4 regions of the Spirillospora sp. CA-108201 genome follow, and region 1 is predicted to be linked to each of the others. Evidence: riboswitches for the same ligand, from Rfam matches in the RefSeq annotation. Region 1 holds a riboswitch; each other region holds the start of a gene.
The links. A riboswitch is a leader RNA that binds a small molecule or an ion and turns the genes downstream of it on or off. The one in region 1 is predicted to bind cobalamin.
Positions count from the first base shown of each region.

Region 2: another riboswitch for cobalamin. It lies ahead of cobN (cobaltochelatase subunit CobN); the one in region 1 lies ahead of cobN (cobaltochelatase subunit CobN).
Region 3: another riboswitch for cobalamin. It lies ahead of ACQEU6_RS31005 (ribonucleoside-diphosphate reductase subunit alpha); the one in region 1 lies ahead of cobN (cobaltochelatase subunit CobN).
Region 4: another riboswitch for cobalamin. It lies ahead of ACQEU6_RS03460 (hypothetical protein); the one in region 1 lies ahead of cobN (cobaltochelatase subunit CobN).

Region 1 covers NZ_JBNJNE010000002.1:8,584-16,029, reverse strand. The annotation lists gene cobN (cobaltochelatase subunit CobN) at 1-2,677, opposite strand, end outside; cobalamin riboswitch at 2,729-2,852, opposite strand; gene ACQEU6_RS45910 (ferredoxin-like domain-containing protein) at 2,924-4,018, shown strand; gene ACQEU6_RS45905 (precorrin-8X methylmutase) at 4,015-4,635, shown strand; gene ACQEU6_RS45900 (precorrin-2 C(20)-methyltransferase) at 4,635-6,122, shown strand; gene ACQEU6_RS45895 (cobalt-precorrin-6A reductase) at 6,113-6,835, opposite strand; gene cobM (precorrin-4 C(11)-methyltransferase) at 6,820-7,446, opposite strand, start outside.
Region 2 covers NZ_JBNJNE010000001.1:9,627,061-9,634,506, reverse strand. The annotation lists gene ACQEU6_RS45790 (cobyrinic acid a,c-diamide synthase CobB) at 1-902, shown strand, start outside; gene cobN (cobaltochelatase subunit CobN) at 857-4,453, opposite strand; cobalamin riboswitch at 4,505-4,628, opposite strand; gene ACQEU6_RS45780 (ferredoxin-like domain-containing protein) at 4,700-5,494, shown strand; gene ACQEU6_RS45775 (ferredoxin-like domain-containing protein) at 5,422-5,793, shown strand; gene ACQEU6_RS45770 (precorrin-8X methylmutase) at 5,790-6,410, shown strand; gene ACQEU6_RS45765 (precorrin-2 C(20)-methyltransferase) at 6,410-7,446, shown strand, end outside.
Region 3 covers NZ_JBNJNE010000001.1:6,420,127-6,427,572, forward strand. The annotation lists gene ACQEU6_RS30975 (IS110 family RNA-guided transposase) at 1-836, shown strand, start outside; gene ACQEU6_RS30980 (hypothetical protein) at 853-1,038, shown strand; gene ACQEU6_RS30985 (group II truncated hemoglobin) at 1,144-1,911, opposite strand; gene ACQEU6_RS30990 (copper resistance CopC family protein) at 1,982-2,461, opposite strand; gene ACQEU6_RS30995 (YcnI family copper-binding membrane protein) at 2,511-3,221, opposite strand; gene ACQEU6_RS31000 (MFS transporter) at 3,298-3,933, opposite strand; cobalamin riboswitch at 4,039-4,256, shown strand; gene ACQEU6_RS31005 (ribonucleoside-diphosphate reductase subunit alpha) at 4,392-6,716, shown strand; gene ACQEU6_RS31010 (ribonucleotide-diphosphate reductase subunit beta) at 6,713-7,446, shown strand, end outside.
Region 4 covers NZ_JBNJNE010000001.1:708,261-715,706, forward strand. The annotation lists gene ACQEU6_RS03435 (hypothetical protein) at 1-612, opposite strand, end outside; gene ACQEU6_RS03440 (hypothetical protein) at 693-1,916, opposite strand; gene ACQEU6_RS03445 (hypothetical protein) at 2,050-2,547, opposite strand; gene ACQEU6_RS03450 (Hsp70 family protein) at 2,751-4,643, shown strand; gene ACQEU6_RS03455 (hypothetical protein) at 4,728-4,934, opposite strand; cobalamin riboswitch at 5,112-5,334, shown strand; gene ACQEU6_RS03460 (hypothetical protein) at 5,456-5,803, shown strand; gene ACQEU6_RS03465 (hypothetical protein) at 6,273-6,449, shown strand; gene ACQEU6_RS03470 (replication initiator) at 6,446-7,446, shown strand, end outside.

The sequences.
Region 1 (7,446 bases):
GCTCGGCGAGCGGCACCGGCTCCAGCGCCGTGACGCGGCGGGACGCCTCGTCCCAGGCCGGGCGGACGCCGAGCAGCGCGAGGACCTCGGCCACGTCGTCGCCCGCCGTGCGCATCGCGCTCGTCCCCCACACCGACAGCCCGACCGAGCGCGGCCACTCCCCGTGGTCGGCGCGGTAGCGCTCCAGGAGCGAGTCGGCCATCGCCTGCCCCGTCTCCCAGGCGAGGCGGCTCGGGACGGCGCGCGGGTCGACCGAGTAGAAGTTGCGGCCGGTCGGCAGGACGTTGACGAGGCCGCGCAGCGGCGACCCGCTCGGGCCCGCCGGGACGTAGCCGCCGTCCAGGGCGTGCAGGACGTGGTCGAGCTCGTCGGACGTCCGGGCCAGGCGCGGGACGATCTCGGCGGCGGCGAACTCCAGGACCCGCGCCACGGCGTCGCGGCGCTCCGCCGGAACGTCCCTCGCGGCCTCCCGGGCCGCGTCCACGGCCCAGCCCGCGTCCTCCATGGCCTGGACGAGGGCGCGGGCGGCGGCCTCGGCGGCGTCCACGTCGGCGAGCGCCTCGCCGCCGGCCTCGCTGAGCCCGAGCGCCTCCCGCAGGCCGGGCAGCGTCTCGCGGCCCGACCACATCTGGCGTGCGCGGAGCATGGCCAGCACCAGGTCGACGCGGGTCGCGCCGGTGGGCGCCTGGCCGAGGACGTGCAGGCCGTCGCGGATCTGCGCGTCCTTCACCTCGCACAGCCAGCCGTCGACGTGCAGGAGGAAGTCGTCGAACTCGGTGTCGTGGGGGCGGTCGTCCAGGCCGAGGTCGTGGTCGAGCCTGGCGGCCTGGATGAGCGTCCAGATCTGGGCGCGGATCGCGGGCAGCTTCGCCGGGTCCATCGCGGCGATCGTCGCGTGCTCGTCCAGGAGCTGTTCGAGGCGGGCGATGTCGCCGTAGGTCTCGGCGCGGGCCATCGGCGGGACCATGTGGTCGACGAGGACGGCGTGCGCGCGGCGCTTGGCCTGCGTGCCCTCGCCGGGGTCGTTGACGAGGAACGGGTAGACCAGCGGGACGTCGCCGAGCGCCGCGTCGGTGCCGCACGAGGCGGACATGCCCGCCGCCTTGCCGGGCAGCCACTCCAGGTTGCCGTGCTTGCCGACGTGGACGATCGCGTGCGCGCCGAACTCGTCCGAGAGCCACCGGTACGCGGCCAGGTAGTGGTGGCTGGGCGGCAGGTCGGGGTCGTGGTAGACGGCGATGGGGTTCTGCCCGAAGCCGCGCGGCGGCTGCACCATGACGACGAGGTTGCCGGCGCGCAGGGCGGCCAGGACGATGTCGCCGTCCTGGACGAACAGCTCCCCGGGCGGCGGGCCCCAGTGCCGCTCCATCCCCTCCCGCAGGTCGGCGGGCAGGGTGCGGTACCAGCGCGCGTAGGACGCGGCGGAGATGCGGACGGGGTTGCCCGCGAGCTGCTCCTCGGTGAGCCAGTCCTCGTCCTGGCCGCCCGCCGCGATGAGCGCGTGGACGAGGGCGTCGCCGTCCTGCTCGTCGACGCCGGGGAAGCCGTCCCCCAGGTCGTACCCCGCGTCGCGGAGCCGGGCCAGCAGGCGGACGGTGCTCGCCGGGGTGTCGAGGCCGACGGCGTTGCCGACGCGGGCGTGCTTGGTCGGGTACGCCGACAGCATCACGACGAGGCGGCGCCCGGGGGCCGGGGTGTGGCGGAGCCGGCCGTGCCGGACCGCGATCCCGGCGACCCGCGCGGCCCGCTCGGGGTCGGCGGCGTAGACGGTGAGACCGTCCTCGTCGACCTCCTTGAACGAGAACGGGACGGTGATGATCCGCCCGTCGAACTCGGGGATCGCGACCTGCGACGCCGCGTCCAGGGGGGACAGCCCGTCGTCGCCGCCCTCCCAGTCGGACCGGCTGGTCGTGAGGCAGAGGCCCTGGAGGATCGGGACGTCCAGCGCCGCGAGCGCGCCCACGTCCCACGCCTCGTCGTCGCCGCCCGCCCCGGCCGTGGCGGGCCGCGACCCGCCCGCCGCGAGCACGGTCGTCACCAGCGCGTCCGCCTGGCGCAGCGTGTCCAGCAGCTCGGGCTCGGCGGTGCGCAGCGACGAGCAGAACACCGGCATGGCGCGCCCGCCCGCGTCCTCCACGGCGGCGCAGAGCGCCTCGACGAACGCGGTGTTGCCCGCCATGTGGTGGGCGCGGTAGTAGAGCACGCCGACCACGGGCCCGCCGCCGTCGCGGGCGGCGCGGTCGAGCCGCCCCCAGGTCGGCGTCGGGGCCGGCGGAGCGAAGCCGCGCCCGGTCAGCAGCACGGTGTCGGACAGGAACGCGTGCAGTTCGGCGAGGTTGGCGGGGCCGCCGTGCGCGAGGTAGGCGTGCGCCTCGGCGCACACCCCGCCGCTGACCGTGGACAGCTCCATCAGCTCGGCGTCGGGGGCCTGCTCGCCGCCGAGGACGACGACGGGCCGGGGGCCCGCGAGCAGCGCGTCGAGGCCGTCCTCCCAGGCGCGCCGGCCGCCGAGCAGCCGCACCACGACGAGGTCGGCGCCCTCGGTCAGCTCGGGCAGGTCGGCGGCGGCGAGCCGCGCGGGATTGCCGAGCCGGTAGGCGGCGCCGGACGCGCGGGCGCTCAGCAGATCGGTGTCGGACGTCGACAGCAACAGGACCGTGCGGCTGTGCTCGGGCACGGCGCATCCTCCCCCTGGGGTCCTCGCCCCGGTCGCGGGTGTCGACGGCAGGAGTCTCCTGGCTCCCGGATCGACGCTCGCCCCGGCCTTCCCGTCCTTGCGGACAGTGGCCTACAGCGGGGTTCGCTCCCCGGTCACAGTGGCGGGACCGCGCCGGATTCGCACCGGCTTCCTCCCATTGCCATCGCCTGAGCAGAAGAGTACGGCAGCGCGGTCGCCCTGCAAACTGTGGTTAACATCCTCCCCGTGCCGAATGTCAGAGCCCGTGCCGACGCGTGCCCCGGGGCGCTGCGCACCCACGACGCCGCCGACGGGCCGCTGGCGCGCGTCCGCGTCCCGGGCGGCGCGGTGTCCGCCGCGCAGCTCGCGGTGCTCGGCGCCGCCGCCCGCGAGCTGGGGCGGGACGTGATCGAACTCACGTCCCGCGGCAACCTCCAGGTGCGCGGCGTCCGCGACCCGGCGGCGCTCGCGGCCCGGCTGGCGGCCGCCGGGCTGCTGCCGTCGGCGACCCACGAGCGGGTGCGCAACATCGTCGCGTCCCCGCTCGGCGGGCGCGGCCCGCGCGGCGTTCTCGCCACGGACCCGCTGGTCACGGCGCTGGACGAGGCGCTGCGCGCGCGTCCGGAACTGGCCCGGCTGCCGGGGCGGTTCCTGTTCGCGCTCGACGACGGCACCGGCGACATGGCGGCGCTGGGCGCCGACGCCGCCTGCACCCCCGAAGGGCTGCGGCTGGCCGGGACGCGGCTCGGGCCCGTCCCCGGCGAGCCCGTCGCCGCGCTGCTCGCGGCGGCGGAGGCGTTCCTGGAGATCCGGGGGGACGCCTGGCGCCTCGCGGAGGTGCCGGACGGCGCGCGGCTCGTCGCGGAGCGGCTGGGCGCGGACGTGCGGGACGCGCCGCCGCGCCCGGACCCCGCGCCGCCGCACGCCGGGATCGTCGCGCAGCGGGACGGGCGCGCCGCGCTGGAGGCCGTGCCCCCGCTCGGCCGGCTGTCCGCCGCGCAGGCCGAGGCGCTCGCCGCGGTCGCGGACGAGGTGCGGGTGACGCCGTGGCGCAGCGTGGTGCTGCGGGACCGGGACGCGGGCGAGGCGCCACGCGCGGCGGCGGAGCTCGCGGCGGCGGGCTTCGCGACCGATCCGGCGTCGCCCTGGGGCGGCGTGACGGCCTGCACCGGCAGCCCCGGATGCGCGAAGTCGCGCGGCGACGTGCAGGGCGAGGCGCGGCGCTTCGTGGACGGCCTGGTCCGCGCGCCCGGGACCCCCGTCCACTGGACGGGGTGCGAGCGGCGCTGCGGGATGCCCCGCGGCCCGGTCGTGCTGAGGACGGCGGAGGGACAGCAGTGATCGATTACGTCCGGGACGGCGCCGAGATCTACCGGCGGTCGTTCGCGACGATCCGCGCGGAGGCCGACCTGTCGGGACTGCCGGACGACGTGGCGCGGGTCGCGGTCCGCATGATCCACGCCTGCGGCATGACCGACCTGGTCGGGGACCTGGCCTGGTCGCCGGGGGTCGTGGAGCGGGCGCGGGCGGCGCTGCTGGCCGGCGCGCCGGTGCTGTGCGACGCGCGGATGGTCGCCTCCGGGGTGACCCGCGCGCGGCTCCCCGCCGGCAACGAGGTCGTCTGCACCCTGGGCGACCCGGGCGTCCCCGAGCTGGCCGAGCGGCTCGGCACCACGCGCAGCGCGGCGGCGCTGGAGCTGTGGCGCGACCGGCTCGGCGGCGCGGTCGTCGCGATCGGCAACGCGCCGACGGCGCTGTTCCGGCTGCTGGAGCTGATGGAGGAGGGCGCGCCGCGCCCGGCGGCGGTCCTCGGGATCCCGGTCGGGTTCATCGGGGCGGCCGAGTCCAAGGAGGCGCTCGCCGCGAGCGGGCTGGACCATCTGGTGGTGCGCGGGCGGCGCGGCGGCAGCGCGATGACGGCGGCGGCGGTCAACGCCCTCGCCAGTGAGGCGGAGTGATGGCGGGACGGCTGTTCGGCGTGGGCGTCGGGCCCGGCGACCCGGAGCTGGTCACGGTGCGGGCGGCGCGGCTGATCGGCGAGGCGGACGTGGTGGCCTTCCACTGCGCGCGGCACGGCCGCAGCATCGCCCGGGCGATCGCCGAGCCGTACCTGCGGGACGGGCGGATCGAGGAGCAGCTCGTCTACCCGGTGACGACGGAGGCCACCGACCACCGCGGCGGGTACCACGGGGCGCTGGAGGAGTTCTACGCCGACTGCGCCGCCCGGCTCGCCGCGCACCTCGACGCGGGGCGGACGGTCGTGGTGCTGAGCGAGGGCGACCCCCTGTTCTACGGGTCGTACATGCACCTGCACAAGCGGCTCGCGCCGCACTACCCGGCCGAGGTCGTGCCGGGCGTGACGTCGCTGAGCGCGGCGTCGGCGGCGGCGGGGCGCCCGCTGGTGGAGCGCGAGGAGACGCTGACCATCCTGCCGGGGACGCTGCCCGGCGAGGAGCTGGCCGAGCGGCTGAGCACCGCGGACGCGGCGGCCGTCCTCAAGCTCGGGCGGACGTTCCCCAAGGTCAGGCAGGCGTTCGAGGACGCGGGGCGGCTCGGCGACGGCTGGTACGTCGAGCGGGCCGCCACCGGCCGGCAGCGCGTCCTCCCGCTCGCCGAGGTCGACCCGGCGGACGTGCCCTACATGTCGCTGGCGCTGCTGACGAGCCCGGCGGAGCGCTCGTTCGCGGCGCCTCCCCCGGCGCGGCCGGAGGGGGCCGGCGGGGTGTGGGTCGTCGGGCTCGGACCGGCGGGGCGGCCGTGGCTGACCCCGGAGGCGCAGGACGTCCTGGCGTCCGCGACCGACCTCGTCGGCTACGGCCCCTACCTGGACCGGGTGCCGCCGAACCCCCGGCAGCGGCGGCACGGCTCCGGGAACCGGGTGGAGGCCGACCGGGCCCGGCACGCGCTGGCGCTCGCGCGGGACGGGGCCCGGGTCGCCGTCGTCTCGTCCGGCGACCCCGGGGTGTTCGCGATGGCGACGGCCGTGCTGGAGGCGGCGGCCGGCGAGGAGTTCGCGGACGTGCCGGTGCAGGTCGTGCCCGGACTGACGGCGGCGCAGGCCGTGGCCGCCCGGGCGGGCGCGCCCCTCGGCCACGACTTCTGCGTCCTGTCGCTGTCGGACATCCTCAAGCCGTGGGACGTGGTGGAGCGGCGGCTCGCGCTCGCCGCCGAGGCCGACCTGGTGCTGGCCCTCTACAACCCCTCGTCGAGCCGGCGCCGGCACCGGCTCCCCGCGGCGCGCGACCTGCTGCTCAAGCACCGCTCCCCCGAGACCCCGGTGGTGGTCGGGCGGGACGTCGGCGGGCCGGAGGAGAGCGTGACGGTGACGACGCTCGGCGCGCTGGACCCCGAGCGGGTCGACATGCGCTGCCTGCTCATCGTCGGGTCGTCCGCGACCCGGGTGACCGGGCGGGGCGTGGTCTTCACCCCGCGCCGCTACCCCTGAACCCAGGCGGCGGCGACGGCCACGTCGCCGGTCGCCTCGACGCCCCCGGGGAGGGCCGGGCGGTCGACCATCACGACCGGCAGCCCGGCCTCGCGGGCGGCGGTGAGCTTCGCGCGGGTCATCGCGCCGCCGCTGTCCTTGGTGACCAGGACGTCCAGGCGGTGCTCGCGGATCAGGGCGCGCTCCCCGTCCACGGTGTAGGGGCCGCGCGCCAGCAGGACCCGCATGTTGGGCGGGACGGGCGGCTCCGGCGGGTCCACCGACCGGGCGAGGAACCACACGCCGGTCCGCGCGGCGAACACCGGGATGCTGCGGCGGCCCGTCGTGAGGAAGGCGCGGGCGCCGTCCGGCAGCGCGGCGGCGGCGTCCGGCAGGGACGGGACGCGCCGCCAGTCGTCGCCGCCCTCCGCGTCCCAGCCGGGGCGGCGCAGCGCGAGCAGCGGCACGCCCGTCAGGCGCGACGCGCGCGCGGCGGACGCGCTCATCCGCTCCGCGAACGGGTGCGTCGCGTCGACGAGGCGGCCGATCCGGTGTTCGCGCAGCCACGCGGCGAGCCCCTCGGCGCCGCCGAACCCGCCGATGCGGACCTCTCCGGCGGGCAGGAGCGGATCGGACACCCTGCCGGCGAGCGAGGACACGACGTGCACGCCGGTCAGCCGGGCCGCGAGCGCGCGTGCCTCCGCCGTCCCGCCGAGGATCAGGACGCGCCGCACGCCCGGTCCCGCGCGGCGCTGTAGAGGTGGCTGTCGGGGAACGCCGACGCGGTGAGGACCCGCCCGACGACGATCACCGCGGTGCGCCGCACCCCGGCCTCGCGCACCCGGGCGGCGATGTCGGCGAGGGTGCCGCGCAGGACCAGCTCGTCCGCGCGGCTGGCGCGGGCGACCACGGCGACCGGGCAGTCCGCGCCGTAGCGGGACAGCAGCTCGGCGGCGACCTCCTCGATGCGCTGGACGGCCAGGTGCAGCACCATCGTGGCGCCGCTCGCGCCGAGGGTGGCGAGGTCCTCGCCGTCCGGCATCGGGGTGGCGCGGACGGCCGTGCGGGTCAGGATCACGGTCTGGCCGACGCCGGGGACGGTCAGCTCCCGCCCGAGCGAGGCCGCCGCGGCCGCGAACGCCGGGACGCCGGGGACGACCTCGTACGGCACGCCCGCCGCGTCGAGGCGGCGCATCTGCTCGGCGACCGCGCTGAACACCGACGGGTCGCCGGAGTGCAGCCGCGCGACGTCCAGGCCGTCCCGGTGGGCGGCGGTCAGCTCGGCGACGATCCCGTCCAGCGTCATGTTCGCGGTGTCGACGAGCCGGGCGCCGGGCGGGCACGC
Region 2 (7,446 bases), on a different contig from region 1:
TCCTCAACCGGGTGGGCTCGGAGCGGCACGAGGAGCTGTGCCGGAGCGCGCTGGAGGCGACGGGCGTGCCGGTGCTCGGCGCGATCCGGCGGGACGACGCGGTGGTCACGCCGTCCCGCCACCTCGGGCTGATCCCGGCGGCCGAGCGGGGCGCGGACGCCGTCCGGGCGGTGGAGCGGCTCGGCGCGCTGGTGGAGCGCTCCTGCGACGTGGACGCCCTGCTCCGTCTGGCGGCCGCCGCTCCCCCGCTGCCGGGGCCCGCGTGGGATCCGTCCGGCGAGGTGGTGCCGGTCGAGGGCGGCCCGGTGGTCGCGGTCGCGGGCGGGGCGGCGTTCACCTTCTCCTATGCCGAGCACGTGGAGCTGCTGCGCGCGGCGGGCGCCGACGTGGCGGTCTTCGATCCGCTGCGGGACGAGGCCCTGCCGGACGGGGCCGCCGCGCTCGTCGTCGGCGGCGGCTTCCCGGAGGTGCACGCCGCCGATCTGGCCGCCAACGCGCCGATGCTCGCCGAGGTCGCGGCGTTCCCCGGTCCGATCGCCGCCGAATGCGCCGGGCTCCTCTACCTGTGCGAGGAGCTCGACGGCCGGGCGATGTGCGGGCGGGTGCCGGGGCGCGCGCGGATGACGTCCCGGCTGACGCTCGGCTACCGGGAGGCGGTCGCGGTGGCGGAGTCGCCGCTGACCCGTCCCGGTGAGCGGTTCCGCGGCCACGAGTTCCACCGGACGGAGCTGGACGCGGCGCCGGGCACGCGGGCCGGGCCGCTGTTCCGGTGGCGGGACGGCCGCGACGGGTACGGCGACGACCGGATCACCGCCTCCTACCTCCACCTGCACTGGGCGGGGTTCCCGGAGGCGGCTCAGCGGCTGGTGTCGTCCTCCAGGTCGCCCTCCGTCTTGAGGTAGACCTCCTGGAGCCCCTGCAGGACCGCCGGGTCGGGGTGCTCCCACAGGCCGCGCTCGGCCGCCTCCAGCAGCCGTTCGGCGATGCCGTGCAGCGCCCACGGGTTCGACTCCGCCATGAACGCGCGGTTCTCCTCGTCCAGGACGTAGGCGGCGGTGATCCGGTCGTACATCCAGTCGGCCATGACGCCGGTGGTGGCGTCGTAGCCGAACAGGTAGTCCACGGTCGCGGCCAGCTCGAACGCGCCCTTGTAGCCGTGCCGGCGCATCGCGGCCAGCCACTGCGGGTTCACGACGCGGGCCCGGAAGATCCGCGCGGTCTCCTCCGCGAGGGTGCGGGTGCGCACGGCGTCCGGGCGGGTGCTGTCGCCGACGTAGGCCTCCGGGGCCCGGCCGGTCAGCGCGCGGACGGTGGCGATCATGCCGCCGTGGTACTGGAAGTAGTCGTCGGAGTCGGCGATGTCGTGCTCGCGGGTGTCGACGTTCTTGGCGGCGACGGCGATCCGCCGGTAGGCGCTCTCCATGTCGGCGCGGGCGGGCACCCCGTCGAGGTCGCGGCCGTAGGCGTGGCCGCCCCACACCGCGTAGACCTCGGCGAGATCGGCGTCGTCGCGCCAGTTGCGGCTGTCGATGAGCGGGAGCAGCCCGGCCCCGTAGGCGCCGGGCGCCGACCCGAACACGCGCAGGGTGGCGCGGCGCTCGTCGCCGTGCCGCTCCCGGTCGGCCCGCACGTGGGCGCGGACGTGGTTGTCGTCGTCCGGCTCGTCCAGCCCGGCGACGAGCCGGACGGCGTCGTCCAGCATGGCGACGACGTGCGGGAACGCGTCCCGGAAGAAGCCGCTGATGCGGACGGTCACGTCGATGCGCGGCCGGCCGAGCTCGGCGAGCGGCACCGGCTCCAGCGCCGTGACGCGGCGGGACGCCTCGTCCCAGGCCGGGCGGACGCCGAGCAGCGCGAGGACCTCGGCCACGTCGTCGCCCGCCGTGCGCATCGCGCTCGTCCCCCACACCGACAGCCCGACCGAGCGCGGCCACTCCCCGTGGTCGGCGCGGTAGCGCTCCAGGAGCGAGTCGGCCATCGCCTGCCCCGTCTCCCAGGCGAGGCGGCTCGGGACGGCGCGCGGGTCGACCGAGTAGAAGTTGCGGCCGGTCGGCAGGACGTTGACGAGGCCGCGCAGCGGCGACCCGCTCGGGCCCGCCGGGACGTAGCCGCCGTCCAGGGCGTGCAGGACGTGGTCGAGCTCGTCGGACGTCCGGGCCAGGCGCGGGACGATCTCGGCGGCGGCGAACTCCAGGACCCGCGCCACGGCGTCGCGGCGCTCCGCCGGAACGTCCCTCGCGGCCTCCCGGGCCGCGTCCACGGCCCAGCCCGCGTCCTCCATGGCCTGGACGAGGGCGCGGGCGGCGGCCTCGGCGGCGTCCACGTCGGCGAGCGCCTCGCCGCCGGCCTCGCTGAGCCCGAGCGCCTCCCGCAGGCCGGGCAGCGTCTCGCGGCCCGACCACATCTGGCGTGCGCGGAGCATGGCCAGCACCAGGTCGACGCGGGTCGCGCCGGTGGGCGCCTGGCCGAGGACGTGCAGGCCGTCGCGGATCTGCGCGTCCTTCACCTCGCACAGCCAGCCGTCGACGTGCAGGAGGAAGTCGTCGAACTCGGTGTCGTGGGGGCGGTCGTCCAGGCCGAGGTCGTGGTCGAGCCTGGCGGCCTGGATGAGCGTCCAGATCTGGGCGCGGATCGCGGGCAGCTTCGCCGGGTCCATCGCGGCGATCGTCGCGTGCTCGTCCAGGAGCTGTTCGAGGCGGGCGATGTCGCCGTAGGTCTCGGCGCGGGCCATCGGCGGGACCATGTGGTCGACGAGGACGGCGTGCGCGCGGCGCTTGGCCTGCGTGCCCTCGCCGGGGTCGTTGACGAGGAACGGGTAGACCAGCGGGACGTCGCCGAGCGCCGCGTCGGTGCCGCACGAGGCGGACATGCCCGCCGCCTTGCCGGGCAGCCACTCCAGGTTGCCGTGCTTGCCGACGTGGACGATCGCGTGCGCGCCGAACTCGTCCGAGAGCCACCGGTACGCGGCCAGGTAGTGGTGGCTGGGCGGCAGGTCGGGGTCGTGGTAGACGGCGATGGGGTTCTGCCCGAAGCCGCGCGGCGGCTGCACCATGACGACGAGGTTGCCGGCGCGCAGGGCGGCCAGGACGATGTCGCCGTCCTGGACGAACAGCTCCCCGGGCGGCGGGCCCCAGTGCCGCTCCATCCCCTCCCGCAGGTCGGCGGGCAGGGTGCGGTACCAGCGCGCGTAGGACGCGGCGGAGATGCGGACGGGGTTGCCCGCGAGCTGCTCCTCGGTGAGCCAGTCCTCGTCCTGGCCGCCCGCCGCGATGAGCGCGTGGACGAGGGCGTCGCCGTCCTGCTCGTCGACGCCGGGGAAGCCGTCCCCCAGGTCGTACCCCGCGTCGCGGAGCCGGGCCAGCAGGCGGACGGTGCTCGCCGGGGTGTCGAGGCCGACGGCGTTGCCGACGCGGGCGTGCTTGGTCGGGTACGCCGACAGCATCACGACGAGGCGGCGCCCGGGGGCCGGGGTGTGGCGGAGCCGGCCGTGCCGGACCGCGATCCCGGCGACCCGCGCGGCCCGCTCGGGGTCGGCGGCGTAGACGGTGAGACCGTCCTCGTCGACCTCCTTGAACGAGAACGGGACGGTGATGATCCGCCCGTCGAACTCGGGGATCGCGACCTGCGACGCCGCGTCCAGGGGGGACAGCCCGTCGTCGCCGCCCTCCCAGTCGGACCGGCTGGTCGTGAGGCAGAGGCCCTGGAGGATCGGGACGTCCAGCGCCGCGAGCGCGCCCACGTCCCACGCCTCGTCGTCGCCGCCCGCCCCGGCCGTGGCGGGCCGCGACCCGCCCGCCGCGAGCACGGTCGTCACCAGCGCGTCCGCCTGGCGCAGCGTGTCCAGCAGCTCGGGCTCGGCGGTGCGCAGCGACGAGCAGAACACCGGCATGGCGCGCCCGCCCGCGTCCTCCACGGCGGCGCAGAGCGCCTCGACGAACGCGGTGTTGCCCGCCATGTGGTGGGCGCGGTAGTAGAGCACGCCGACCACGGGCCCGCCGCCGTCGCGGGCGGCGCGGTCGAGCCGCCCCCAGGTCGGCGTCGGGGCCGGCGGAGCGAAGCCGCGCCCGGTCAGCAGCACGGTGTCGGACAGGAACGCGTGCAGTTCGGCGAGGTTGGCGGGGCCGCCGTGCGCGAGGTAGGCGTGCGCCTCGGCGCACACCCCGCCGCTGACCGTGGACAGCTCCATCAGCTCGGCGTCGGGGGCCTGCTCGCCGCCGAGGACGACGACGGGCCGGGGGCCCGCGAGCAGCGCGTCGAGGCCGTCCTCCCAGGCGCGCCGGCCGCCGAGCAGCCGCACCACGACGAGGTCGGCGCCCTCGGTCAGCTCGGGCAGGTCGGCGGCGGCGAGCCGCGCGGGATTGCCGAGCCGGTAGGCGGCGCCGGACGCGCGGGCGCTCAGCAGATCGGTGTCGGACGTCGACAGCAACAGGACCGTGCGGCTGTGCTCGGGCACGGCGCATCCTCCCCCTGGGGTCCTCGCCCCGGTCGCGGGTGTCGACGGCAGGAGTCTCCTGGCTCCCGGATCGACGCTCGCCCCGGCCTTCCCGTCCTTGCGGACAGTGGCCTACAGCGGGGTTCGCTCCCCGGTCACAGTGGCGGGACCGCGCCGGATTCGCACCGGCTTCCTCCCATTGCCATCGCCTGAGCAGAAGAGTACGGCAGCGCGGTCGCCCTGCAAACTGTGGTTAACATCCTCCCCGTGCCGAATGTCAGAGCCCGTGCCGACGCGTGCCCCGGGGCGCTGCGCACCCACGACGCCGCCGACGGGCCGCTGGCGCGCGTCCGCGTCCCGGGCGGCGCGGTGTCCGCCGCGCAGCTCGCGGTGCTCGGCGCCGCCGCCCGCGAGCTGGGGCGGGACGTGATCGAACTCACGTCCCGCGGCAACCTCCAGGTGCGCGGCGTCCGCGACCCGGCGGCGCTCGCGGCCCGGCTGGCGGCCGCCGGGCTGCTGCCGTCGGCGACCCACGAGCGGGTGCGCAACATCGTCGCGTCCCCGCTCGGCGGGCGCGGCCCGCGCGGCGTTCTCGCCACGGACCCGCTGGTCACGGCGCTGGACGAGGCGCTGCGCGCGCGTCCGGAACTGGCCCGGCTGCCGGGGCGGTTCCTGTTCGCGCTCGACGACGGCACCGGCGACATGGCGGCGCTGGGCGCCGACGCCGCCTGCACCCCCGAAGGGCTGCGGCTGGCCGGGACGCGGCTCGGGCCCGTCCCCGGCGAGCCCGTCGCCGCGCTGCTCGCGGCGGCGGAGGCGTTCCTGGAGATCCGGGGGACGCCTGGCGCCTCGCGGAGGTGCCGGACGGCGCGCGGCTCGTCGCGGAGCGGCTGGGCGCGGACGTGCGGGACGCGCCGCCGCGCCCGGACCCCGCGCCGCCGCACGCCGGGATCGTCGCGCAGCGGGACGGGCGCGCCGCGCTGGAGGCCGTGCCCCCGCTCGGCCGGCTGTCCGCCGCGCAGGCCGAGGCGCTCGCCGCGGTCGCGGACGAGGTGCGGGTGACGCCGTGGCGCAGCGTGGTGCTGCGGGACCGGGACGCGGGCGAGGCGCCACGCGCGGCGGCGGAGCTCGCGGCGGCGGGCTTCGCGACCGATCCGGCGTCGCCCTGGGGCGGCGTGACGGCCTGCACCGGCAGCCCCGGATGCGCGAAGTCGCGCGGCGACGTGCAGGGCGAGGCGCGGCGCTTCGTGGACGGCCTGGTCCGCGCGCCCGGGACCCCCGTCCACTGGACGGGGTGCGAGCGGCGCTGCGGGATGCCCCGCGGCCCGGTCGTGCTGAGGACGGCGGAGGGACAGCAGTGATCGATTACGTCCGGGACGGCGCCGAGATCTACCGGCGGTCGTTCGCGACGATCCGCGCGGAGGCCGACCTGTCGGGACTGCCGGACGACGTGGCGCGGGTCGCGGTCCGCATGATCCACGCCTGCGGCATGACCGACCTGGTCGGGGACCTGGCCTGGTCGCCGGGGGTCGTGGAGCGGGCGCGGGCGGCGCTGCTGGCCGGCGCGCCGGTGCTGTGCGACGCGCGGATGGTCGCCTCCGGGGTGACCCGCGCGCGGCTCCCCGCCGGCAACGAGGTCGTCTGCACCCTGGGCGACCCGGGCGTCCCCGAGCTGGCCGAGCGGCTCGGCACCACGCGCAGCGCGGCGGCGCTGGAGCTGTGGCGCGACCGGCTCGGCGGCGCGGTCGTCGCGATCGGCAACGCGCCGACGGCGCTGTTCCGGCTGCTGGAGCTGATGGAGGAGGGCGCGCCGCGCCCGGCGGCGGTCCTCGGGATCCCGGTCGGGTTCATCGGGGCGGCCGAGTCCAAGGAGGCGCTCGCCGCGAGCGGGCTGGACCATCTGGTGGTGCGCGGGCGGCGCGGCGGCAGCGCGATGACGGCGGCGGCGGTCAACGCCCTCGCCAGTGAGGCGGAGTGATGGCGGGACGGCTGTTCGGCGTGGGCGTCGGGCCCGGCGACCCGGAGCTGGTCACGGTGCGGGCGGCGCGGCTGATCGGCGAGGCGGACGTGGTGGCCTTCCACTGCGCGCGGCACGGCCGCAGCATCGCCCGGGCGATCGCCGAGCCGTACCTGCGGGACGGGCGGATCGAGGAGCAGCTCGTCTACCCGGTGACGACGGAGGCCACCGACCACCGCGGCGGGTACCACGGGGCGCTGGAGGAGTTCTACGCCGACTGCGCCGCCCGGCTCGCCGCGCACCTCGACGCGGGGCGGACGGTCGTGGTGCTGAGCGAGGGCGACCCCCTGTTCTACGGGTCGTACATGCACCTGCACAAGCGGCTCGCGCCGCACTACCCGGCCGAGGTCGTGCCGGGCGTGACGTCGCTGAGCGCGGCGTCGGCGGCGGCGGGGCGCCCGCTGGTGGAGCGCGAGGAGACGCTGACCATCCTGCCGGGGACGCTGCCCGGCGAGGAGCTGGCCGAGCGGCTGAGCACCGCGGACGCGGCGGCCGTCCTCAAGCTCGGGCGGACGTTCCCCAAGGTCAGGCAGGCGTTCGAGGACGCGGGGCGGCTCGGCGACGGCTGGTACGTCGAGCGGGCCGCCACCGGCCGGCAGCGCGTCCTCCCGCTCGCCGAGGTCGACCCGGCGGACGTGCCCTACATGTCGCTGGCGCTGCTGACGAGCCCGGCGGAGCGCTCGTTCGCGGCGCCTCCCCCGGCGCGGCCGGAGGGGGCCGGCGGGGTGTGGGTCGTCGGGCTCGGACCGGCGGGGCGGCCGTGGCTGACCCCGGAGGCGCAGGACGTCCTGGCGTCCGCGACCGACCTCGTCGGCTACGGCCCCTACCTGGACCGGGTGCCGCCGAACCCCCGGCAGCGGCGGCACGGCTCCGGGAACCGGGTGGAGGCCGACCGGGCCCGGCACGCGCTGGCGCTCGCGCGGGACGGGGCCCGGGTCGCCGTCGTCTCGTCCGGCGACCCCGGGGTGTTCGCGATGGCGACGGCCGTGCTGGAGGC
Region 3 (7,446 bases), on a different contig from region 1:
AGGCCGTCAAGGTCGTCGCCCGCGCCCACCAGACCCTGATCTGGGAACGCACCCGCGCCTTCCAGCGGCTGCGCAGCACGCTGCGGGAGTACTTCCCCGCTGCCCTGAACGCCTACGCCGACCTGGCCCTGACCAGCACGGACGCACTGGAACTGCTGATCAAGGCGCCCGCCCCGGCAGCCGGGGCGAAGCTGACCCGCACCCAGATCACGGCCGTCCTGGCCCGCGCCCGCCGACGCAACCGGGACGCCAAAGCGGCCACGATCCAGACCGCGCTGCGCCAACGGCAGCTCGGCCTGCCCGAGCCGGTCACCGCCGCTTACGCGGCCACCGCCACCGCCCACGCCCATCTGATCATCGCGCTGAACGAGCAGATAGCCGCAATGGAGGAGCAGGTGAAGGCCCATTTTCGAACGCACCCGGACGCTGAGATCTACCTCTCGATGCCCGGCATCGCGGAGATCACCGGCGCCCGGGTGCTCGCCGAGTTCGGAGACGACCCCACCCGCTACGCATCCGCCAAAGCCCGCAAGAACTACGCCGGCACCAGCCCCATCACCCGGGCCTCCGGCAAGAGCCACACCGTCCAGGCCCGCTACGTCCGCAACAACCGCCTCGCCGACGCGCTGCAGACCCAGGCGTTCTCAGCCCTGCGCGCCTCGCCCGGCGCCCGCCGCTACTACGACAAACAGCGCGCCCGCGAGACCGGCTACAACCCCGCCCTGCGCCAGCTCGGCAACCGCCTCGTCGGCATCCTCCACGGATGCCTCAAGACCCGCACCCTCTACGACGAAGCGACCGCCTGGTCGCACCACGCACACCTCCATGCCGCTTGACATCAAACGACATGGGGTGTCTGACCAGACCATCTGCAGGCCTTCGAGGACGAAGACCGGCTCCCAGTCCGGCGGCGGCGTCGCGGGGCTGCTGAACAGGTCGGCGAGTTCGCCGCGGCCGAGCAGCCGGGCGAGGTCGGCCCAGTCCGCCGCGACCGGGTCGGCGGGCACCGCGGAGAAGGTCGCGACCTCCGGCAGGTAGGCGGCGGCCCGGCCGCGCCGGCGTGCGAGGTGCGCGTGGTGGCCGCCGAGCGACGCGCCCACGGGATCGTCGAGCGGGGTCTCGTCCTGGTTCGTCATGTCTCTGCTAGCCGGCGGGGACATAGGGCGGGGCGACGCCCCAGCCCCAGTGCGGCATGGGGGCCTGGAGGGGCGGCTTCGCGTCCGGCCGGGAGTTGGCGAGGGCGATGCGCGTGCCCCATTCGATGTAGGACGCGAACGCGGCGCGGAACTCCGGGTCGTCCGGGAGACCGACCTCGTCCGCCGCGTCCATGAGGAGCGAGACCCAGCGGCGGCGCTGCGCCTCGGTGATGGACTTGCCCAGGTGATGGCGCACCATGTGGTGGTAGCCGCCGCGCTCGCGGCTGTAGCGTTCGGGCCCCTGGAAGACCTCGCCGAGCCACGCCGCGACCCACTTCGGGTGGTCCGGCGCCATGTGCTCGAAGAGGGGGCGCAGCAGATCGTCCTTCAGGACGTTCGTGTAGAAGCGCTCGGTGAGCCGTTCGAGCGCCTCGCTCCCGCCCGCCCAGTCGTACATGGTCGGGACGGACGAGCCGGCGCCGCGCACCGCCGTCCGCTCGTAGTGCCGCATCTCCTCGATGCGCTGGACGTACGGCTTGATCTCCGCGAGGAACGCGGGGAAGTGCTCGCCGCCCCGGAAGCCCCGCATGTGGTCGTCGGCCGACGTCCAGCAGATGCGCAGGATGTAGGAGGACGGCTCGTCGACGCACCTGGACAGTTCGTAGTCCACGCACTCCGGGGCGGCGGCGAGCGGTACCGACGCCCGCGCGTAGGCGGCCTCGAAGTCCTCGGCGTCCGGCGGGTCGATGCTGTAGCGGACGTACTCGACGATCACGGTCCCCCCAGGATGCTTCCGGTCGGATTATCACTGTAATCCTGTAATCATCCGACCGGAAGCGAAAAGATCAATCCTGGGCGGGCGAGCGGCGGAACCAGGCGACGATGCCCGCCGCGACCGCGAGGACCACCGCGGCCAGGCCGATCCAGAGCCAGCCCGACGAGCCTCCCGAATCACCGGTGGACGCGGCGTCCGTCCCCGACGGCGCCGGCGCCGGGGGCTGGGCGGCACCGGTCGAGCCCTGCACGGTGAACGTGAAGGAGCCCTCGACCGGATGGCCGTCCGACGCGACGACGCGCCACCCCACGGTGTACTGCCCGTTGGGCAGCGTGCCGTTCACCGCCTGGGTGACCTTGTTGTCGACCGCCCGCGCCGACCCCGCCTGGTACTGCCTGCGCGACCCGTCGGTCACGACCACGCGCGGCAGCCGCACCGGGTCCGCGTACGTCAGGACGATCTGGGACGGGGCCGCCACCGTCGAGTCCTTCGCGGGGCTCGCCGACGTCAGCCCGGTGTGCGCCGACGCGGGGACCGCCGTCGTCGCCAGGACGGCCGCGAGCGCCGCGACGCCGGCGGCCCCCGCAGCGCCGCCCGGGTCACGCCCGGCTCCGCGCCCGGGTCACGCCGTAGGCGCCGACCCCGACGCCGACCACGCCGACGGCGATGCCGATGCCGCCGAGCAGCCGGGCCGTCCCGTCGCCGGACGACGCGGACGACGTCGCGGCGGCGGGCTTCACCTGCGCGGTCAGGCCGGTCGCGGCCGTCGAGCCCTGGGGAAGGAGCTTCAGCACCGGCGCGGGGTGCTCCGGCTCGTTCGCCCCCTCCGCGGGGGCCTCCTCCCACGTGACGACCTCGCCGCCGGTGTAGGTCTGGTCGGCCGTGAACACGAGCCGGTCGGTGTCGGTGGGCAGCGGCCCCATCGAGACGTCGAACTCCTCGAACCGGCCCGGCTCGATCTTGCCGCCGCTCCAGGTGATCTTCGTGACGGCCTCGGTCAGCTCGCCGCCCTCGATCTTCACCGGCTTCGGCAGCCTGGACTTCTCGACCTTCACCGTCCAGCCCGGCAGCGGCCGGACCGACACCGACGACAGCGGGTGGTCGTTCGGCAGGTTCACCACGAGCTTGGTGGTGGAGGCGTCGTCGCGCTCGTTCGGCACGCGGAACGAGACCTTGGAGTACGAGCCCTGCTCGGCGGTCCTGGGGTTGACGGTGACGTGGGCGGACGCCGCCGCGGCAAGGCCGACCACGGACAGGGCGGTGAGGGACGCGACGGCCCCGGCGCGCCGGGCATGCGGAAGGAAGGGCATTGCGGAACTCCGTTCGAGACGTACGGGAATGGCCGGGCGCCGTGAACCGGCGTCCGGTGACGTACGGCGCTCCGGCTCAGGAGTGAGCGAGCGCCCTCGAACGCGTGGGGGGACCCCGCCGGACGACCTGGTGCCGCAGGACACGTCCGGTGGCCGTGACGGCCGCCGCCGCGGGCGCCGTCCGGAGAGGGCGGACCGGAGGCTCGGCCGGTTCCACGGCGAGCAGGGCCAGCAGCAGCCGGATCGGGCGGTCCGCCAGGGCGGCCACCCTCCGGGCGAGCGACCACGCCGCCCGCTCGCCGCGCCGCAGCCACCACGCGGCCACCAGCGCGGCCGTGCAGTGCGCCAGCGTCATCGCCAGGCCGTTCCCGCCGTGGGCGGCGGGGAGCGCGACGGGGTCCACGGCGCCCGTCATGGCGGCGTGCGCCCCGGGCGTGTGGTGGGACGGCGGCGCGCAGGCGGCCGTGAAGAGGGTGTGGAGGGCGAACTGCCCGCCGAGGAGCCCGCCCAGGATCGTCGCGAGCGAGCGCTCGTGGCCCGCCAGCACCAGCGTCACGCCGAGGACGGCGCCGAAGCCCGCGAGCGCCGCCCAGGCCGGCACCGCCGCGCCGCCCGCCAGGACGTGCCCGAGGGTCGCCAGCGTCGCGCACACGGTGGAGAACACCACCGCGCGGGCGGGCCGGAACAGCGGCTGCGGCGCAAGGGGGCTCATGACGCGCTTATCGTCCCATCCCCCGCGCGCCCTGCCCAGCCGCCCCCGGAACTTCGCTGACACGCCCAACATCTAGGGGTTGTGCGTTGATCGTCAACTAGATGTAGGGTTCAGTCCCGTGCTGGTCCGCCCCCGCCGTTCGCGGCGGGGGCGGCGTAAGAGGGAACCCGGTGGGAATCCGGGACTGCCCCGCAGCGGTGAGCGGGAACGACCGCCGTCATCACGCACTGGGCCCGGCGGCCTGGGAAGCGACGGCCAGTAGGACGCCTCGGCAGAGGCGGCGCCCGGCGAGTCCGAACACCTGCCCGCACGCGGGGCCGGGAGACCGGCCCCACCACAGGTCCGGGCCCGTCCCGGATCGACACGTCCAGGCCTCGCGGGTGGGCCGGGGGCGGAGCGCGGCCTCCGCCGCGCGCCGTTCGCATGCCTCCGCGGGGCGCATGCGAGGGGAGACGTACGTGACACAGGCTCTGGCCGCGCCGCCGGCGGAGATCACCGTCGAGGTCGAGGCGGCCTGCGAGGGGGTGCCGGGCGCGGAGGCCGGACGGGTGCTGGCCGCCGTCCGGTCCGCGGACGGATTGGACGCGGCCGCCCTGCGGGACCTCGCGATCGGGGAGGCAGCCGCGCTGATCCCCGCCGAGCCCGGCTACTCCAGGGTGGCCGCGCGGCTGCTCGGCGGCCGGATCCGGGACGAGGCCGCCGCGGCCGGCGTCCGGACGTTCGCCGAGTCGGTCGCCGCCGCGCACCGGGAGGGCCTCCTGGCGGACGACCTGGCCGCGTTCGTCCAGGCCAACTCCGCGGGGCTCGACGCGCTCGTCGACGACGGGGCCGACGACCGGTTCGAGTACTTCGGCCTCCGGACGGTCTACGACCGGTACCTCCTCAGGCATCCGCAGTCGAGGCTCGTCCTGGAGCGCCCGCAGCACTTCTTCCTGCGGGTTGCCTGCGGGCTCGTCATCCCCGACGAAGTCGGGCCGGGGGGTGCGGGGGGTCGGCCCCCCGCGGGGGGCACCGAGACCGTGGACGAGGCGGCCGAGCTGTACGCGCTGCTCAGCACGCTGTCGTACCTGCCCAGCTCGCCCACGCTGTTCAACTCCGGGGCCCGCCGCCCGCAGCTCTCGTCGTGCTTCCTGCTCGACTCGCCGCGCGACGAGCTGGAATCCATCTACGACCGGTACGGCCAGGTCGCGCGGCTCAGCAAGTACGCGGGCGGCATCGGCGTCTCCTGGACGCGGGTGCGGTCGCGGGGCTCGCTGATCCGGGGCACGAACGGGCACTCCAACGGGATCGTCCCGTGGCTGCGCACGCTCGACTCGTCCGTCGCCGCCGTCAACCAGGGCGGCCGCCGCAAGGGCGCGGCGTGCGTCTACCTGGAGCCGTGGCACGCCGACGTCGAGGAGTTCCTGGAGCTGCGCGACAACACCGGCGAGGACGCGCGCCGCACCCACAACCTCAACCTGGCCAACTGGGTCCCCGACGAGTTCATGCGCCGCGTCGAGGCCGACACGGCGTGGTCGCTGTTCGACCCCAAGGAGGTGCCCGAGCTGGTCGACCTGTGGGGAGACGAGTTCGACGAGGCCTACCGGGCGGCGGAGCGGGAGGGCCGGTTCGTCCGGCAGCTCCCGGCCCGCAAGCTGTACGGGCGCATGATGCGGACGCTCGCCGAGACGGGCAACGGCTGGATGACGTTCAAGGACGCCGCCAACCGCGCCTGCAACCAGACCGCCGAGCCCGGCAGGGTCGTCCACCTGTCGAACCTCTGCACGGAGATCCTGGAGGTGACGGGCGACGGCGAGGCGGCCGTCTGCAACCTCGGGTCGGTGAACCTGGCCGCGCACGCGGGGCCGTCCGGCGTCGACTGGGAGCGGCTCCGGTCGACGGTCCGCACCGCCGTCCGGTTCCTGGACCGCACCATCGACCGGGGCTTCTACCCCACGCCGGAGGCGGAGAAGGCCAACCGCAGGTGGCGGCCGGTCGGGCTGGGCGTGATGGGCCTCGCGGACGTGTTCTTCACACTGCGCCTGCCGTTCGACTCCGACGAGGCGCGCGAACTGTCGACGCGCATCGCCGAGGAGATCGCCCTCGCCGCCTACAACGCGTCGGCCGACCTCGCCGCCGCCCACGGCCCGCTGCCCGCCTACGAGGCGACCCGCACCGCGCGCGGCCGGCTCCACCTGGACCACTTCCCGGACGCGGCGCCGTCCCGTTCCGCCGACTGGGACGCGCTGCGGGCCCGCGTCGCGCAGGTGGGGCTGCGCAACTCGCTGCTCGTCGCGATCGCGCCGACGGCGACGATCGCGTCCATCGCGGGCTGCTACGAGTGCATCGAGCCGCAGGTGTCCAACCTGTTCAAGCGCGAGACGCTGTCCGGCGAGTTCCTCCAGATCAACCGCTACCTGGTGGAGGACCTGAAGTCGCTCGGGCTGTGGACGCCGGCCGTCCGCGAGGCCGTCAAGAAGGCGAACGGGTCCGTCCAGGGGCTCGTCGACCTGCCGGAGGAGATGCTGTCGCTCTACCGGACGGCCTGGGAGCTGCCGCAGAAGGCGCTCATCGACCTCGCCGCGGCCCGCACCCCCTACATCGACCAGTCGCAGTCGCTGAACCTGTTCATGGAGACGCCGACGATCGGCAAGCTCTCCTCGATGTACGCCTACGCGTGGCGGGCCGGGCTCAAGACGACGTACTACCTGCGGTCCCGTCCGGCGACGCGGATCGCGCAGACGACGGTCGCCGCGGCCGTCTGCTCCCTGGAGAACCCCGAGACCTGCGAGGCGTGCCAGTGACCGCGCGAGAGGAGGGGCACCGGCGAGAGGAGGGGCGGGGCATGCTCCTCGACCCCGGCATGGACCTCACGCTGCGGCCGATGCGCTATCCCGACTTCTACGAGCGGTACCGGGCCGCCATCCGCAACACCTGGACGGTGGAGGAGGTCGACCTCGCCTCCGACATGGCCGACCTCGCGCGGCTCACCCCCGAGGAGCAGCACCTCGTCAACCGGCTCGTCGCGTTCTTCGCCACCGGCGACTCGATCGTGGCGAACAACCTCGTGCTCAACCTCTACAAGCACGTGAACGCGCCGGAGGCCCGGCTCTACCTATCGCGGCAGCTATATGAGGAGGCCGTCCACGTACAGTTTTACCTGACCCTCCTGGACACCTACCTGCCCGATCAGGACGAGCGCGTCAAGGCGTTCGCGGCGATCGAGCACATCCCGTCCATCCGGGCCAAGGCGGAGTTCTGCTTCCGCTGGATCGACTCGCTCGGCTCCCTGGACGAGCTCCGCACCGCCGCCGACCGCAGAGCGTTCCTGCTGAACCTCATCTGCTTCGCGGCCTGCATCGAGGGGCTGTTCTTCTACGGCGCGTTCGCCTACGTGTACTGGCTCCGGTCGCGCGGCCTGCTGAACGGCCTCGCGTCCGGGACGAACTGGGTCTTCCGGGACGAGTCCATGCACATGGAGTTCGCGTTCTCCGTGGTCGACACCGTCCGGGCGGAGGAGCCCGGCCTGTTCGA
Region 4 (7,446 bases), on a different contig from region 1:
GGCACGGAAGAGGAAGACCACGGCGGCCGCGCTGAGCAGCAGGGCCACAAGCGTGACGAAACCGCCGGCGACGCCCTCCGGGGGATCGCTGACGAGAGCCGGCCCGGGTGCGGAGTCGATGCGGGCCGCGGCCGCCCGGTCCTCCCACTCGGGTGTCGGCCGCTTCACGATCCGCGCCTTCCACGGCCGGTCCGGCGGGAACTGGACCACCACGACGCCGCGCGGCCCGTAGTCGTCGAGCTCGACGACGTTGACGTACTGCGTGAACTCGACGCGGTAGGCCGGCGCGTCGTCCGGCGCGACGGTGAGGTCGAAGCGCACCGGCACGTCGCTGTCCTTGCCCTCGTGGACCTTCACACTCTCGATCGCCGCGAGAGCCGTGCGGGGGGCGGCGGCCGCCTCCCGGGCACGCCGGGGTGCGCCGGCGAGGAAGAGGAGCAGGCCGTAGGCGGCGGGCAGGGCCAGTCCCGTGACGAACAGCGGCACCTTCTCGACGACGACGCCGACGACGAGAGCGGCCAGCGACGTCCCGGCCATGCCGCCCGTCAGGAAGGCGCGGGCGAGGGCGACGGGGGCCCGGTGCGTGGGCGGCGGGCCCGTCGCGATCGTCATAGGGGCGATTGTGCCGGTTCCGGATGACGGCCGTCAGACCTACGGGCGATCTTCGACCGGGTGTCGGAGCGGGGCGTCCGTCAGGTCGTGGCGAGCGGCACGAAGGACGCGATCAGCAGGAGGGCCGGGAACATGGCCGCGGCCTGGTAGACGTGCGGGGCGTCGGACGGGAGCGAAGGCGCGTCCGGGAGCCACCAGCGGGTCCAGAAGTGGACGAGGCGCGGCCAGGCGAGCAGCATCGCGGCGGCCGCCGCGGTCGTGAGACGGGCGTCGACCAGGAGTGCGTGAGCGCCTTCGAGCAGATGGTCGGCGGTCTCGGAGAGGGACGTGCCGATCAGGAGATAGGCCGGCGCGGCCGTGACCAGCGCGACCAGCAGGGACATGACGATCGCGGACGGCCACGCGGCGAGGAGCAGCAGGGTGCCGGCGGTGCGGGGCGTGGACGTCCACCGCCGCAGGGCGCGCGGGGGGTGGGACGGCAGCGAGCGGAGCGTGGCGCCGCCGCCCAGCGCCAGCCCGCGGCGCAGGGCGTCGGGGCCGAGGACCTGGACGGGCAGCCGGTCGGCGCTCAGCTCCGCCAGCCACAGTGCGATCACCGGGAGGATCAGAACCCGGAGCGGCCGGGTCGACACCAGCACCAGCTGGGCGCCGACCGCCGCGGCGAGGGCGTGCGGCGCGATCGCGAGGTAGACCAGGACGGGCAGCAGGCCCAGCAGCACGAACACCGGCGCCCAGGTGCGCAGGACCCAGAGGAAGGGACTGCCGAGCCCGACCACCAGGTGGTCGCCCTGGCGGACATGGGCGATCTCGTGCAGGAGCACCGCCTGGGCCGCCCGCCGGTCGCTGCGCCACAGGCGGACCAGCGGCAGGAAGACGGCGATGCGCGCCCGTCGCCCTCCCGCCGGATAGGCGCGGGCGAGCCGGTCGCCGCTCACGGCGAAGCGCAACTCGGTGCCGGGCGCGTAGCCGTCGACGAACCGCTGCATCTCGGCGGCGACCGGACGGCCGTCCGAGGGCAGGAGCCGCAGCCTTCGCTCCACCCGGCGGGCTCGCAGGGCGGGGAATCCCACGCTGAGGACGCCCGCCACCAGCAGGACGACGGGCAGCAGCTCCACCACCACGAGCATCCTCAGGAGGAGCAGCGACGTGCGCCCCACCAGCGGCGCGTAGTCGCCGTCACCGCCGAACGCGTCGATCCACCGGCGCATGCCGGCGACCTGGCCGCGGAGGCCCCAGACGAGGTAGAGGACGAAGAACAGCCAGATCCACGGCGGCAGGATCCCGCCGGCCGCTGCGCGCCTCATGCCTACGGCTCGCCGTTCAGCCCGCGGAGGAACTCCTCACCGCCGCCGGGGTCGGACAGGAGTTCCAGCAGCAGTTCGTAGGCCTTCAGTTCCGCGCGCGGCCGGGGCATCCCGTCGTTCACCAGCCGGTCGGTCAATTGGCGGTGAGCCGAATCCAGCGCCTTCGTCTCCGGCGCGGTCCTTCCGCCGCCTTCGGGAACTTTCTTCGCCGTGCCGTCCGGTGGCCTGATTTCCGGGTTTTCCCGGTTGACTTTCCCGCCGTTCGGGGAGTTGCCTTCCCTCTTCTTTTCCTCGTGGTCGCCGCCATCCGGTTTCCGTGCGCCGGATCGTCCCTGCCGCGCCGCGCCGCGACGGCGAGGGTGACGATGGCGACGATATTTCCGAGTTCCCTCGTCGCGAGAAGGTGGCGCAGGCTTTCCGCGGAGTCGGCCAGCGCCCTCAGGACGACCGGCAGGTCGCCGATCATCGTCGCCGGCCCGAACCCTCCCGGCTCGGCCCCGGGCCTCGGGAACAGCGCGGCGCGGGCCTTCCCGCCGGACGCGTAGGCACGCCCCACCTCGGCGGCGAAGTCCACCTCGTCCGGGGCGACCCGTTCCGCGATTCTCATCGCCCACTCCGCGACGGCGTCCATCCGAGATCCTTTCGACGTGGCGGCACCGGCCATTCGATCTGCGCCCCGAGTCGAATCATGTCACGCGGTTCCGTGCCGGAACGCGGACCACTCTATTTGAGTCGGGACATAATTCGCGGAAAATTCCGACCGTGATCGGAGCGCTGGCCGACGGGATCGGACACGCGTATCGTCGGCGACCACCACGGAATTCAGGGGACATCATGAAACGACCGGTTCTGGCCATCGACTTCGGCGGTTCGTCCACTCTGGGGGCGGCCCTTTTAAATGATCTCGACGAGCCGGCGGGAAGCGGCCCCGTCCCCTCGCTGGTGTTCGTCGGGCCCGACGGGCGGCTCACCGCCGGAGGCCCCGCCGGCCAGCTGGTGGAGGCGTTTCCCGACCGGGGCGTGCGGGACCCCCGGCGGTCGCTGGTCGCCGGTGAATCCGTGCGGGTCGCCGACCGGGACGTGCCGGCCGTCGCGCTGGCGGCCGCGCCGCTGCGGCAGATCATGCTGGAGGCCGCGCGGCGGCCCGAGGCCGTGCGGTTCGACCGCGTGGTCCTGACCTACCCGGCGCCGTGGGGCCCGCAGGAGACGGCGGCGCTCGGCAGGGCGGCCTCGGAGGCGGGATTGCCCGAGCCCTGGTTCGTCACCGAGGCGGAGGCCGTCGTCGCCTTCCACGACCCCGGGCCGGGCGTCGTCGTCGCCGTCTACGACCTCGGCGGATGTTCCCTCGACGTCACCGTGGTCCGCCGCACCGAGCAGGGGTTGGAGATCCTGGGCCGGCCGGGGAGGCACGACGGGTTCGGAGGCGGCGCCCTCGACGAGGCCCTCTACCGGATCGTCGCCGAAAGGGCGGCGCCCCTTGACGCCGCCGCCTGGGACGAGATGACGCGACGGCACAACGGCTCAGAACTGGTCCGCCAGGAGGTCGTGGAGGCCAAGCACGCGCTCTCCGAGCACGACGCCGCGTCGCTCCGGCTCGACGGCCTCACCGAGGCGATCACGGTCACGCGCACCGAGTTCGAGGACGCGACGAGCCGGATGCTGCGCTGGAGCGTCGGCGAACTCCTGGCGGCCGTCGAGCGCGCCGGCCTCTCCCCGGACGATCTGGACGCCGTCTACCTGGCCGGCGGCGCGGCCCGCATGCCCAGGATCGCCGAACTCGTCGCCGAAGGGCTGGGCTGGGAACCCGTCACCACGGCCGACCCCAAGGCCGTGGTCGCCCTCGGCGCTCTGCGCGCCTACGCGCAGAGCCCACAGAGCGCGCCGCGGTCGCCGGGCGCGCAGCCGACCCTGCCCGCCGCAGGGCCCGCACTCGCAGCCGGTCCCGCAGCCCTGGCTCCCGCCCGCCGCACCCGTCCCCGATCGAAGGCACCGCTCCTGACGGCCATGGCGATGATCCCCCTGACCGCCGTCGTGGTCGCGGCCGCCCTCTTCGCCCGCTCGCACCTGGGCCCGTCCGAGAACACCGGCTCCGCGTCGGTCACCACCACCGCGCCCCAGGCGTCCGTCGCCTCGCCCGCCGCGCCCGTCCCGTCGCCGGCGGGCTCGGTGACCGACAGTCCCACCCCGGAGGAATCGTCGAGCCCGCCCGAGGAGTCACCCACCCCCGAAGAGGAGACGGGCATCAGGACGGGCACGTACTCGGTGAGCCTCAGCGGAATGGTCAGCGGCCAGACGTTCCGCCGCACCGCCCAGCTCCAGGTGATGCCGACGGTCACCCGCGTCGGGACGAACAACGGCGTCAACCCGGTCGAGGTATGCCTGCGGTCCGGCTTCCCCGCCGGGACGCCCGAGGTCGGCGCGATCTGGTTCGGCACCAACACCGCCTGCTTCCCCGAGCGCGGCGCCCAGCTCGACATGACCAACGTCGAGGTGGACGGCGACACCATCACCGTCCGGCCGGACGCCCGCATCGCCGCCACGGGACTCAACCAGTTCACGGCATCCGGCAACTCCATCTACGCGTGCCTCTACCAGCCGGTCTCCGGCACCATGACCGTGGACCTCTCCGGCGATTCGCCCACCGGCGAACTCGACATCAACGGCTACAGCGGCCCGTGCCAGGCCGTAGGCACCAACACCACCTACACCGCCAGCATCAACGGCTGAACACCGGTACCGAGACCGCGCGAAAAAGAGCGCGGCCAGAGGCCGCGCTCAGGTCGGACTCCGGCCGGCGCGAGCCGACCGATGTCAGAGTGCCCCCTTGTCCAGGTCCTCCACCACGCCCCTGTAGGCGCCGGCGTCGATCTCGGCCTCTTCAGCCTCTTCCGGGGTCTGCGCCTGCGCGGCGTTCTGCTCCGACAGCTCGGCGGCTCCCTGGAACATGCTGCGGGCGAATTCCCTTTCCTGCGGGGTCGGGCCAGCCATGATCACTCCGTCGCTCGGGTTGTCCTGCATTCGCAGGGTCCTCCCTTCCTTGGGGGGACAAGGAAACCGTTCGAGGTGCGGCCGGGTCGGCAACTTCCGATGGGAGAGCACGACCGCCGAGCCGAGGCGAACGCGGCGGTGCGGAGGTCGCCGTGCATGGCGTGGACGAGGCGCGAGCGGGTTTGCGTCCGCCGGCATCTCGGCCGTTAGACTCCGTCGTGCGGAAGGTTCGCCCGTGTCCGCGTGGTGCGGGCGTCGTAAGAGGGAACCCGGTGCGAATCCGGGACTGCCCCGCAGCGGTGAGCGGGAACGACCGCCGTCAATGAGCACTGGGCCCGGCGGCCTGGGAAGCGACGGCCAGTAGGACGCACCTATCCCGGTAGGAGCGGCGCCCGCGAGTCCGAAGACCTGCCTTCGCCCGTGCGCCGCCTGGCGCACGGTGGTCTGCGGCCTCGCGGGAGGGCCGGCGGGCGGCACAGGCGGGCTTTCGGCGCCGTGCCGCGCACCTCCCTCCGCGCCTGGCCGCCTGTGGCTCAGCGAGGGAAGCTGCCATGAGAACCACGATCCTCGGTTACCCCCGGATCGGGACGCGCCGCGAGCTCAAGTTCGCCACCGAGGGCTTCTGGGCGGGACGCGTCGACGCGGCCGCGCTGGAGAAGGCCGGTGCGGACCTGCGCGGCGCCGTCTGGACCGAGCTGCGCGACGCCGGCCTGGACACGGTCCCGTCGAACACCTTCTCCTTCTACGACCAGGTCCTGGACACCAGCGTCCTGGTGGACGCCGTGCCCGCGCGCTACCGGGGCCTGGACGGTCTCGACCGGTACTTCGCCATGGCGCGCGGTGTCCAGGACATCCCCGCGATGGAGATGACCAAGTGGTTCGACACCAACTACCACTAGTTCACGCATCCAGGCAACATTTCTGCCGGAACCCCTAGTCACTCAGAGTGAAACCCGCGCGAACCGCCCCAGTAGGGGGTTTCAACCTTGATCATCCTCGGGTACTCATGGACGCGGAGCCGCATCCAGCGACTCCGAGGCAGGCGAGTGGCAGGCGGGGTCGGCTCCCGCCGCAGGGGCTCCGCGAGGACGCCCCAATACGCGAACAGCCGCACAACAAACACAAAAACACAGATCGCCGAGGTGGGCTCTCGGCACGCAAGACCGGGTGCGCGCCCGGGCGGGACTCGTCCCGCGAATAGCTACCTAAAACGAATCAGCCCTGGCTAACACGGCACATAAAGAAGGCCACTCGCGCGAAGAGCTAGACCGGAACGAGTAGGCGCCAGCCTGCCCGCAGGCCGTTGGCTCTTCACCCCGGACATCGTTGCGCGCTCCCTAGCCGTGAGCCAGGGAGAGGAGTTACGGGTTGAAGCCCAGCCCGGAAGCAGCCGCATGGGGTAAGCGTCAGGCCAGCAAATCGCCGCGCTGGACGGACGCGAAGTGGCGCAGGATCCAAACCATCTTCGGTGTCGAGTTGACCACCCCCGAGGTACCCGACGACCGATACGAGGCCGAGGCCGCGACCTGGCAGGACGCGGCATGAGCGGCCCGCAGATGCCCGACCTACCGCCGGAACTGCTCGCCGCCGTCCAGCGCGCGGCCATGCCCGACTTCGACCGCTGGCACCAGATGATCCGCTCCGCCGGAGGGTGCGAGCAGCCCGTACGGCTGCGCGGTGAGCGGATCACCCTGGACGGTGAGAGCGGCGAGTTGATCGAGTCGTACTCGACCGCCGACGAGCCGACCGGGTTCCTGATCACTGCGTGTGGCAACCGCCGCGCGTCCCGGTGCGCCGCGTGCGCCGAGGTGTACCGGGACGACACCTATCACCTGATCATCTCCGGACTGACCGGAGGCAAGGGCGTGCCTGAGGAGGTCAGCGAGCACCCGCGCGTGTTCCTCACGCTCACCGCCCCCTCATTCGGTGCCGTCCACGCCCACCGCGAGAAGGGAGGGAAGACCCAGCTTTGCCGACCCCGACGAGATGGCCCCGTGTGTGCCCACGGCCGCCCCGAGGGGTGCCGGGCGCGGCACCAGGCCGACGACCCTCAGGTTGGGCAGCCGATCTGCGTCGACTGCTACGACTACCCCGCCGCCGTGTTGTGGAACGCCCACGCCCCCGAGCTATGGCGACGCCTCACCCTCACCGTCCCCAGGCTGATCACGGCCGAGCTGGGCATCACCCACAAGGCCCTACGCGAACAGGCCCGCCTGTCGTACGCCCGCGTGATCGAGTACCAGCGACGCGGCCTGATCCACTTCCACGCCGTCGTGCGCCTGGACGGACCGGACGGACCGGACCAGTCGCCGCCCGTATGGGCCACCACCGAACTCCTAGAACGCACCTTGCGAACCACCGCCGCACAGATCGAGGTACCGGCCCCGCACCCGGACGGGACAAGCTCACCACTCACCTTGCGGTGGGGACGTCAACTCGACACCCAGGCCATCCAGGTGGCCGCCGAGTTGGACGGGATCGCCGACAAGCACGTAGCCCGCTATATCGCCAAGTACGCCACCAAGGGCGCCGAGGACTCCGG